DNA from 2 places in the Micromonospora sp. WMMA1923 genome. Region 1 is predicted to be linked to the other one. Evidence: predicted binding sites of a transcription regulator. Region 1 holds the regulator's gene; the other holds the start of a gene.

Region 1 (4,723 bases):
TCAGCTCGGCGACCTCCTCGCCTCGGGTCTTGGCGAAGTCGCGCAGCATCCGCTCCTGGTCGGCGTCGAGCTTGGTGGGCGTCCGCACGTCGAGGTGGACGTAGAGGTCGCCCCGGCCGGTGCCGCGCAGGTGTGGCACCCCACGGGCGCGCAGCCGCAGGGTGCTGCCCGGCTGGGTGCCGGCCTTGACGTCGACGGTCTCCTCGCTGTCCAGGGTCTTGATGGTCAGCCGGGTGCCCAGGGCGGCGGCGGTCATCGGCACCGTGACCCGGCAGTGCAGGTCGTCGCCCTTGCGGGAGTAGACGTCGTGCGGCCGCTCGTGGATCTCGACGTAGAGGTCTCCGGGGGTGCCGCCACCCGGGCCGACCTCGCCCTGCTGGGCCAGCCGGATCCGCATGCCGTCCTCGACCCCGGCCGGGATCTTGACGGTCAGCGAGCGGCGGGTGCGGACCCGTCCGTCGCCGGCGCAGGTCGGGCAGGGGTGCGGGATCGTGGTGCCGTAGCCCTGGCAGACCGTGCAGGGGCGGGCGGAGACCACCTGGCCGAGGAAGGTGCGTTGCACCGACTGCACCTCGCCCCGGCCACCGCACGTCTCGCAGGTGGCCAGGTGGGTGCCGGCGGCGGTGCCCGCGCCGGAGCAGGTGGTGCAGAGCACGGCCGTGTCGACGTTGATCGGCGCCTCGACGCCGAAGGCGGTCTCCTGCAGGTCGAGTTCCAAGCGCAGGATGGCGTCCGCGCCGGGTCGGGTCCGCGGGCGCGGACCCCGGGCGCCACCGGCGGCCCCGCCGAAGAACGCGTCCATGATGTCCTGGAAGCCGGCGAACGGGCCGGCGCCGGGCCCGCCCGGGCCACCCGCGCCGCCGCCGGGTGCCAGCGGGTCGCCGCCCAGGTCGACGATCTGCCGTTTCCGGTCGTCCGACAGGACCTCGTACGCGGCGTTGATGTCCTTGAACTTCTCCTGGGCCTCCGGGTCCGGATTCACGTCCGGGTGGAACCGCCGCGCCAACTTGCGGTAGGCGCGCTTGATCTCGTCATCGGAGGCTTCCCGGTCAACCCCGAGAATGCCGTAGTAGTCCCTGGCCACTGCGTCCCGTGTCCTCATGTTTCGTCTCGCTCTGCGCCGATCGTCGGCCCGACTGGTCAGTTCTGGGCCAGCAGCTCGCCCACGTAGCGTGCCACGGCCCGGACCGTGGCGATGGTGCCGGGGTAGTCCATCCGGGTCGGCCCCAGCACCCCCAACCCACCAACGATGGTCGTGCCCGGCCCGTAGCCGGTGCTGACCACCGAGGCGGCGCGCAGGTTGTCGACCTCGTTCTCGTCGCCGATCAGCACCCGGGTGGTGCTCGGCTCGGCCTCGCCGATCAGCTTGAGCAGGACGACCTCCTCCTCCAGCGCCTCCAGGATCGGCCGTAGCGACCCCTGGAAGTCGAGCAGGCCGCCCCGGGTCAGGTTGGCGGTGCCGGCCAGCGCCAGCCGCTCCTCGTGCCGCTCGACAAGCGTCTCCAGCAGCACGGTGGAGAGCGTGGTCATGGCCGGGCGCAGCTGCGGCGAGGCCTCCTCGACCAGCGCCTGCACCAGCGGCGGGGTCTCGGAGAGCCGGGTACCGCCGAGCTTCTCGTTGAGCAGGCGACGCAGGTCGGTGACGTCGTCGGCGGGGATCGGCGCGGGCAGCTCGACCAGCCGCTGCTCGACCCGGCCGGTGTCGGCGATCATGACCAGCATCAGCCGGGTGGTGGAGATCGGCACCAGCTCCAAATGGCGGACCGAGGAACGGGCGAGGCTCGGGTACTGCACCACGGCCACCTGGCGGGTGAGCTGGGCCAGCAGCCGCACCGTGCGGTGCACCACGTCGTCGAGGTCGACCGCGCCGAGCAGGAACCGCTCGATGGCCCGTCGTTCGGCGGGGCTGAGCGGCTTGACCCGGGACAGCCGGTCGACGAAGAGCCGGTAGCCGCGGTCGGTGGGCACCCGGCCGGCGCTGGTGTGCGGCTGCCGGATGTAGCCCTCCTCCTCCAGCACCGCCATGTCGTTGCGGACGGTCGCCGGGGAGACACCGAGCTGGTGCCGCTCGACCAGGGCCCGACTGCCGACCGGCTCCTGGGTGGCTACGTAGTCCTCGACGATCGCGCGCAGCACGGCGAGTTTGCGGTCGTCGAGACCCATGCTCCCACCTCCTGTCGCGCGTCGACCCGGCTCGCGGGCCGCGCGGCCGCGCCGTCGGGTGCGGGCCGGCCGCACCTCCTGGCACTCGACTGTAGCGAGTGCCAGTCTACGTCGGGTGCCCGCGGCGACGCGATGATCGGTACCGCGCCGGAGCCCGGTGCGCCCCGTCACCTGTGTCGCTCCGGTGCCGCCTTGCCGGCTGCGCCTACCGTGAGCTTCATGACTGAACCACCTCGCCCACCGGGATCGGGCGACCCCGACCCTCAGCGGTCCGATCCGACCACCCCGATGCATCCCCCCGCCGACCCCTTCGGCTACGAACCACCCACCGCTCCACTGTCCGGGACGTCAGGGCCGGGCGACTACCCCCCACCCGGTGGATACCCCCCGCCGGAGCAGCCCACCTCCGGTGGCTACCCGCCACCGTTCCCGGGCACCGGGGGCTACCCGCCGCCCGGCGGCAACCCTCCGCCGGGCAACTATCCCCCACCGGGTGGGAATCCCCCGCCGGGCGTCGGGTACCCGACCGGCGGCGGCTACGGTGGGCCACCGGCCGGCTACCCCAGCTCCGAGGAGAAGAACTGGGCGCTCATCGCCCACTTCGGCGGGGCGCTCGGGGTGGTCGTCGGCGGTGGGCTGCTCGGTTGGGTCGCCCCACTGATCGCGTACTCGGCCAAGGGGCAGTCGCCGGCCGTCCGGGCACACGCCGTGGCCGCGCTGAACTTCCAGCTGACCTGGGTGATCGCGCTCGCGCTCAGCTTCGTACTGGCCTTCGTCACCTGCGGGGTGCTGTTCTTCGTGCCGATGCTGGTCGCGCTGGTGCCGCTGATCTTCGGCATCGTCGCCGGGGTCAAGGCCGGCGAGGGCGTCCTCTACCGCTACCCGATGACGTCCCGCTTCATCAAGTAGGCCGGGCGGGTTCACCGCGGCCGGACCGCCGGGTGTGCTCAGGGCAGTAGGTCGCGGACCACGGCGTCGGCGAGCAGGCGGCCACGCAGGGTGAGCACCGCCCGACCGTCGGCGTACCGTGCCCCGTCGAGCAGGCCGGCCGTCCGGGCCCGCTCGGCGCCGGCCCGCCCCGGCTCGTCGAGCACCGACAGGGGCAGCCCGTCGGCCAGCCGGAGCCGGAGCATCACGTCCTCCATGTGCGCCTCGGTGGCGGTGAGCACCTCCCGGGCCTGGCCCGGTGAGTGCCCCCGGGCCAGCCGGGCCGCGTACGCGGTGGGGTGTTTGACGTTCCACCAGCGCACCCCGCCGACGTGGCTGTGCGCCCCCGGGCCCAGGCCCCACCAGTCGCCGCCGGTCCAGTACAGCAGGTTGTGCCGGCACCGGGCGGCCGGCGTCCGGGCCCAGTTGGAGACCTCGTACCAGGAGAAACCGGCCGCGTCGAGGGCGGCCTCGGCGGCCAGGTAACGGTCCGCCGCCACGTCGTCGGAGGGGTACGGCAGCTCGCCCCGCCGCATCCGGGCGGCCAGCCGGGTGCCGTCCTCGACGATCAGGGCGTACGCGCTGACGTGGTCCACCCCCGCCGCGACGACCTGGTCCAGGCTGGCGGCGAAGTCCTCGGCGCGCTCCCCCGGCGTACCGTAGATCAGGTCCAGGTTGACGTGGTCGAAACCGGCGTCGCGGGCCTCCAGTGCGGCGGCGGTGGCCCGGCCGGCGCGGTGCCCGCGCTCCAGCACGGCCAGCACCCCCGGCGCGGCCGACTGCATGCCGAGCGAGATCCGGGTGTACCCGGCCGCCCGCAGGGTCTTCAGCGACGCGGGGGTGACCGACTCCGGGTTCGCCTCGGTGCTCACCTCGGCGTCGGCGGCCAACCCCCAGGTGCGGTCGATCGCGTCCAGGATCCGGGCCAGGTCGTCGGCGGGCAGCAGGGTCGGGGTGCCACCGCCGACGAAGACCGTCTCCACCCGGGGCGGCGGGCGGTCGCCGAGCACCCGGGCGGCCAAGGCCAACTCGGCCAGCACGGTGTCGGCGTAGCTCTCCCGGCTCGCCCCGCCCCCCAGCTCGGCGGCGGTGTACGTGTTGAAGTCGCAGTAACCACACCGACTGGCGCAGAACGGCACGTGCACGTACACCCCGAACCCACGCCTGCCGACGGCAGCGGTGGCGGAGGCGGGCAGCGAACCGTCGACCGGGACGGTCTCGCCTTCTGGAAGGACGCCGGGCATGGCCACTAGTGTGCCTGGATGACCTCCTCCGACGCGCTGGTGCGGGTGGCCACGGCCCACGGGGTGACCACACTCACCCTGGACAGCCCGGCCAACCGCAACGCGCTCTCCACCGGACTGATGACCGAACTGCTGGCCGGGCTGGCCGCCGCGGTCGCCGACGACACCGTCCGGGTGGTCGTGCTCGACCACACCGGCCCGGTCTTCTGCTCCGGGGCGGACCTGAAGGAGACCGCCGCGGCGTATGCCAGCGGGACGGTGCCCGCCGGCATGCTCGGTGACGTGCTCGCGGCCGTCTGGGCGTGCCCCAAGCCGGTGGTGGCCCGGGTCGCCGGACCGGCGCGGGCCGGCGGGCTGGGGCTGATCGCCGCGGCCGACCTGGCGATCTG
Region 2 (4,723 bases), 900 kb from region 1:
TGGACGGTGCCCATCCGGCGCTCTCCGCCGGCTTCCGGGGCGGCGACGACTCCTGGTACGACCCGTGGGCCGGCACCCCGGCCCCGACCGACCGCAGCGGACACGGCACCCACACGCTGGGCAGCGCGGTCGGCCGCAGCGGGATCGGGGTGGCCCCCGACGCCAGGTGGACCGGCTGTGTCAACCTCAACCGCAACCTCGGCAGCCCGGCCCGGTACCTGGACTGCCTCCAGTTCATGCTGGCCCCGTTCCCGGTAGGCGGGGACCCGTTCCGCGACGGTCGCCCCGCACGCGCCCCGGACGTGCTCACCAACTCGTGGGGATGTCCGCCGATCGAGGGCTGTGACCCGGGGCTGCTCCGGCCGGCCACCGCCGCGCTGGAGGCGGCGGGCATCTTCGTGGTGGCCGCCGCCGGCAACACCGGCCCGTCCTGTGGCTCGATCGAGGACCCGCCGGCGACGTACCCGGATGTGTTGACCGTCGGTGCGGTGGACCGGCAGCGGCAGGTGACGATCTTCTCCAGCCGGGGGCCGGCGGCCGGCGGCGCGGCCAAGCCTGACCTGGTCGCGCCCGGCGCGGGGGTGCTCTCCGCGATGCCCGGCGGCGGATACGCCACCCTGGACGGCACCTCGATGGCCACCCCGCAGGTGGCCGGCGTGGTGGCGCTGATGTGGTCGGCCAACCCGGACCTGGTCGGCGACGTCGACCGGACCCGGCAGCTGCTGCGGGACACCGCGACCCCGGCCCGGCCCGACCCCGACCAACCGGCCGGCGGGTGCCCGGGTGCGGACCGCGCCGGTGCCGGCGTGATCGACGCCTACGCCGCCGTCCAGGCCGCCCGGGGCTGACCCGGCTGAGCTGTGCGGCTGGCCCGGGCTGGGCTGCCCGGCTGCGGGCTGGCCCGGGCTGGGCTGCCCGGCTGCGGGCTGGCCCGGGCTGGGGCTGCCCGGCTGCGGGCGACGGTGTGGGGGCTGGACAGCGGAAGGGGCGGGCCGCTGACGCGGCCCGCCCCTTCCGGCGTTCGTGGAGCTGGACTCAGAAGTCCATCTCCCCGCCACCCGGAGCAGCCGGGGCGGCCGGGTTCTTCTCCGGCTTGTCCGCCACGACGGCCTCGGTGGTGAGGAAGAGCGCCGCGATCGACGAGGCGTTCTGCAGCGCCGACCGGGTCACCTTGGCCGGGTCGATGATGCCCGCGGCCAGCAGGTCGACGTACTCGCCGCTGGCGGCGTTGAGGCCGTGCCCGGCGTCCAGGTTGCGGACGCGCTCGACGACCACGCCACCCTCCAGACCGGCGTTCACGGCGATCTGCCGCAGCGGGGCGTCCAGCGCGATCTTGACGATCTGCGCACCGGTCGCCTCGTCACCGGCCAGGTCCAGCTTGTCGAAGGCGGTCTTGCCGGCCTGCACCAGCGCGACGCCACCACCCGGGACGATGCCCTCCTCGACGGCGGCCTTCGCGTTGCGAACGGCGTCCTCGATGCGGTGCTTGCGCTCCTTCAGCTCGACCTCGGTGGCCGCGCCGACCTTGATCACCGCAACGCCACCGGCCAGCTTGGCCAGCCGCTCCTGCAGCTTCTCCCGGTCGTAGTCCGAGTCGCTCTTGTCGATCTCGGCCCGGATCTGGTTCACCCGGCCCTGGATCTGGTCGGCGTCACCGGCACCGTCGACGATGGTGGTCTCGTCCTTGGTCACCACGACCTTGCGGGCGCGGCCCAGCATCTCGATGCCGGCGGCGTCGAGCTTGAGGCCGACCTCCTCGCTGATGACCTGGCCACCGGTGAGGATGGCGATGTCGGTCAGCATGGCCTTGCGGCGGTCACCGAAGCCCGGCGCCTTGACGGCGACCGACTTGAAGGTGCCCCGGACCTTGTTGACCACCAGGGTGGCCAGGGCCTCGCCCTCCAGGTCCTCGGCGATGATCAGCAGCGGCTTGCCCGACTGCATGACCTTCTCCAGGATCGGGAGCAGGTCCTTCACCGACGAGATCTTGCTGTTCGCGATCAGGATGTACGGGTCGTCGAAGACGGCCTCCATACGCTCCGGGTCGGTCATGAAGTAGGCCGAGATGTAGCCCTTGTCGAAGCGCATGCCCTCGGTGAGCTCAAGCTCAAGCCCGAAGGTGTTGCTCTCCTCGACGGTGATGACGCCTTCCTTGCCGACCTTGTCCATCGCCTCGGCGATGATCTCGCCGACGCTGCTGTCACCAGCGGAGATGGAGGCGGTGGAGGCGATCTGCTCCTTGGTCTCGACGTCCTTGGCGAGCTTGGACAGCTCCTCCGAGACGCTGGAGACCGCGGCCTCGATGCCCCGCTTCAGGGCCATCGGGTTGGCGCCGGCGGCCACGTTGCGCAGGCCCTCACGGACCAGGGCCTGGGCCAGGACGGTCGCCGTCGTCGTGCCGTCGCCGGCCACGTCGTCGGTCTTCTTGGCGACCTCCTTGACCAGCTCAGCGCCGATCTTCTCGTACGGGTCCTCGAGCTCGATCTCCTTGGCGATGCTCACACCATCGTTGGTGATGGTGGGGGCACCCCACTTCTTCTCGAGCACGACGTTGCGGCCCTTCGGGCCGAGCGTCACCTTCACGGCGTCGGCGAGCTGGTTCATGCCCCGCTCGAGGCCGCGGCGCGCCTCTTCGTCGAACGCGATCATCTTGGCCATACGGCGTTGTCCTCCTGGACACTCACGGGCCACCCGAGTGTGAGTCCCGGATGGGCCGCCTGGTGTACGCACCTTGGGACGTCGCCGTCGAGTGACAGCGACATCCTTCGGCCGGGCCGGATAGCCCGCGACGACCGGCCATGTGCCGCGTACCGTCTCCAACGGCGTACGACCGTGGCCCTACCGCCCCGACCATTGGCACTCACCGTACGCGAGTGCCAATGACTTGTTTAGCACTCTCCCCTGCCGAGTGCAAGCACGATGCCGCCGATCAGACCGGATCCGGGCCCTCGCCCAGCCGGACTTCAGGCGCTTGACCTGCGCGGATTCCGCTCCTGGTCAGCCGAGTTCGGCTGCCAGTCGGGCGCTGTTCACCGGCGCCTCGTGGATCCGTTGCTCGGCGTAGGTCACCACCAGCCCGACCAACTGGATGAGGTGGGCCGGCAGACTCAGCAGCGCGGAAAGGGAGACCACCACGATCGCGCCCACGGTCAGCTGCGGGGAGGTCATCGGGTCGTCCCCGAACGGCAGCATGCCCACCGACTCCAGCAGGTCGAGAAGCACGGCGATGCCGAAGACCACGGCCCCCAGCAGTGCCACCCGCCCGAGCATCATGCCGAACCGGTCGTGGAACATCCGGAAGGACCGCCCGATCGGGTTGCTCCGCTCGAACAGGTAGACCGGCCCGGCCAGGCTCAACGCGGCGGCCAGATAGATCCCGGGCAGAATGCAGAAGCAGACTCCCACCAGGATCAGCAGACCCAGCACCAGGGTCCAGCCCCACAGCCCCAACGCCCGGCGCAGGCCGTAGCGCAGGGCCGTGGCGAAGTCCACCGGTTCGCCGGCCGCCTGCCGGGCGATCACCCAGCTACCGGCCGCCCAGCCGATGCTCTGCACCAGACCCACCAGCACGGTGGCGGCCAGCAGGGTGATGCCGAAGACCACCATGTCCCGGGTGAACCCGTCGGGCAGCACCGGCAACGCACCGGGCGCCGGCTCCTCGATCCCGAACGTCGGGTCGAGCAGCAGCGTCACCACCGAGATGATCAACGTCGGCAGCACCTGGGTGAGCAGCGTCAGGGGCAGCAACACCGGCCAGCCCCGGCGTACCGCGCCGACGCACCGGGAGAACCAGCCGCCCAGGCCCGCGCCGGGCGGGTTGACAAGCAGATCCCGCGGGTCCCACCCACCGGGCTGCCCGGGCCCGGCATAGGCCTGCCCGGGGTAGGGCTGACCCGGGTACGGCTGACCCGGATAGGGCTGCCCGGGATACGGCTGACCCGGGTAAGGGTGCCCGGGATACGACTGACCCGGGTAAGGGTGCCCCGGGTACGCCTGCCCGGGGTAGGACTGCCCGGGGTGGGACTGCCCGGGGTGGGACTGCCCGGGGTGGGACTGCCCGGGGTGGGACTGCCCGGGGTGGGACTGCCCGGGGTGGGACTGACCCGGGTACGGCTGGCCGGGGTGTTGCTGCCCGGGATACGGCTGGCCGGGGTGTGCTGGCGGGTTGCCCCCGTACGGTGGTTGGCCGGCGGGGGAACCGGCACCGGGCGGCGTACCGGGTGGGTAGCCCCCGGCCGGCGGGACCACGTGGGCCGGGGGGCCCGGTACGGGCGGCTCCGGACTGGACTGCCCCGCCCCCGACGGTCCGTGCGCCATCGCCCCCGGACCGAGCTGGCCCGGCCCACCAGTCCTCGACCCGGCCTGACCCGGGCCTGCCGCCCCTGCCCCGGCCTGGCCCGACGCTGCCGCCTCCGGCTGACCCGACGCGCCCGCTCCAGGCCCGGCCGGCGCACCAGCGCCGGGCTGACCCGACCCCTGCGGGCCCGGGACGGAACCGTCCGCCCCGGAACCGGATCGATCCAGCCCGCCAGGGTCCGCACCGGCCTGTCCCGGCGCATCCAGACGCGAGCCGGACCGGCCCGGCGCACCCGGGTCGGGGTCGGGCGCGGAGGGGTCCGAGCCCGGCCAGACCGCAGTCGGATCCAACGGAGGCCGCGGAATCGAACTGTCCGGCGACTCGGACGACTGCGGCCCCGGCGACCCCGGCACGGCGGCACGCCCC

Evidence for each region. Region 1 encodes HrcA, which represses chaperone genes, less so after heat shock. Its sites were predicted from a motif close to GGTTNGCACNCTCNNNNNGAGNGTGCNAACC; they were not measured.
Region 2: groL (chaperonin GroEL) is a predicted target of HrcA. The motif match lies at 2,852-2,882, and genes of this name have one in related genera.

What each region holds. Positions count from the first base shown of each region.
Region 1 is NZ_JBMHLZ010000001.1:4,253,757-4,258,479, forward strand. It holds gene dnaJ (molecular chaperone DnaJ) at 1-1,084, opposite strand, end outside; gene hrcA (heat-inducible transcriptional repressor HrcA) at 1,141-2,163, opposite strand; gene ACN28G_RS19140 (DUF4870 domain-containing protein) at 2,383-3,072, shown strand; gene hemW (radical SAM family heme chaperone HemW) at 3,111-4,334, opposite strand; gene ACN28G_RS19150 (enoyl-CoA hydratase-related protein) at 4,353-4,723, shown strand, end outside.
Region 2 is NZ_JBMHLZ010000001.1:5,151,136-5,155,858, forward strand. It holds gene ACN28G_RS23355 (S8 family serine peptidase) at 1-848, shown strand, start outside; gene groL (chaperonin GroEL) at 1,036-2,658, opposite strand; gene ACN28G_RS23365 (hypothetical protein) at 2,998-3,750, opposite strand.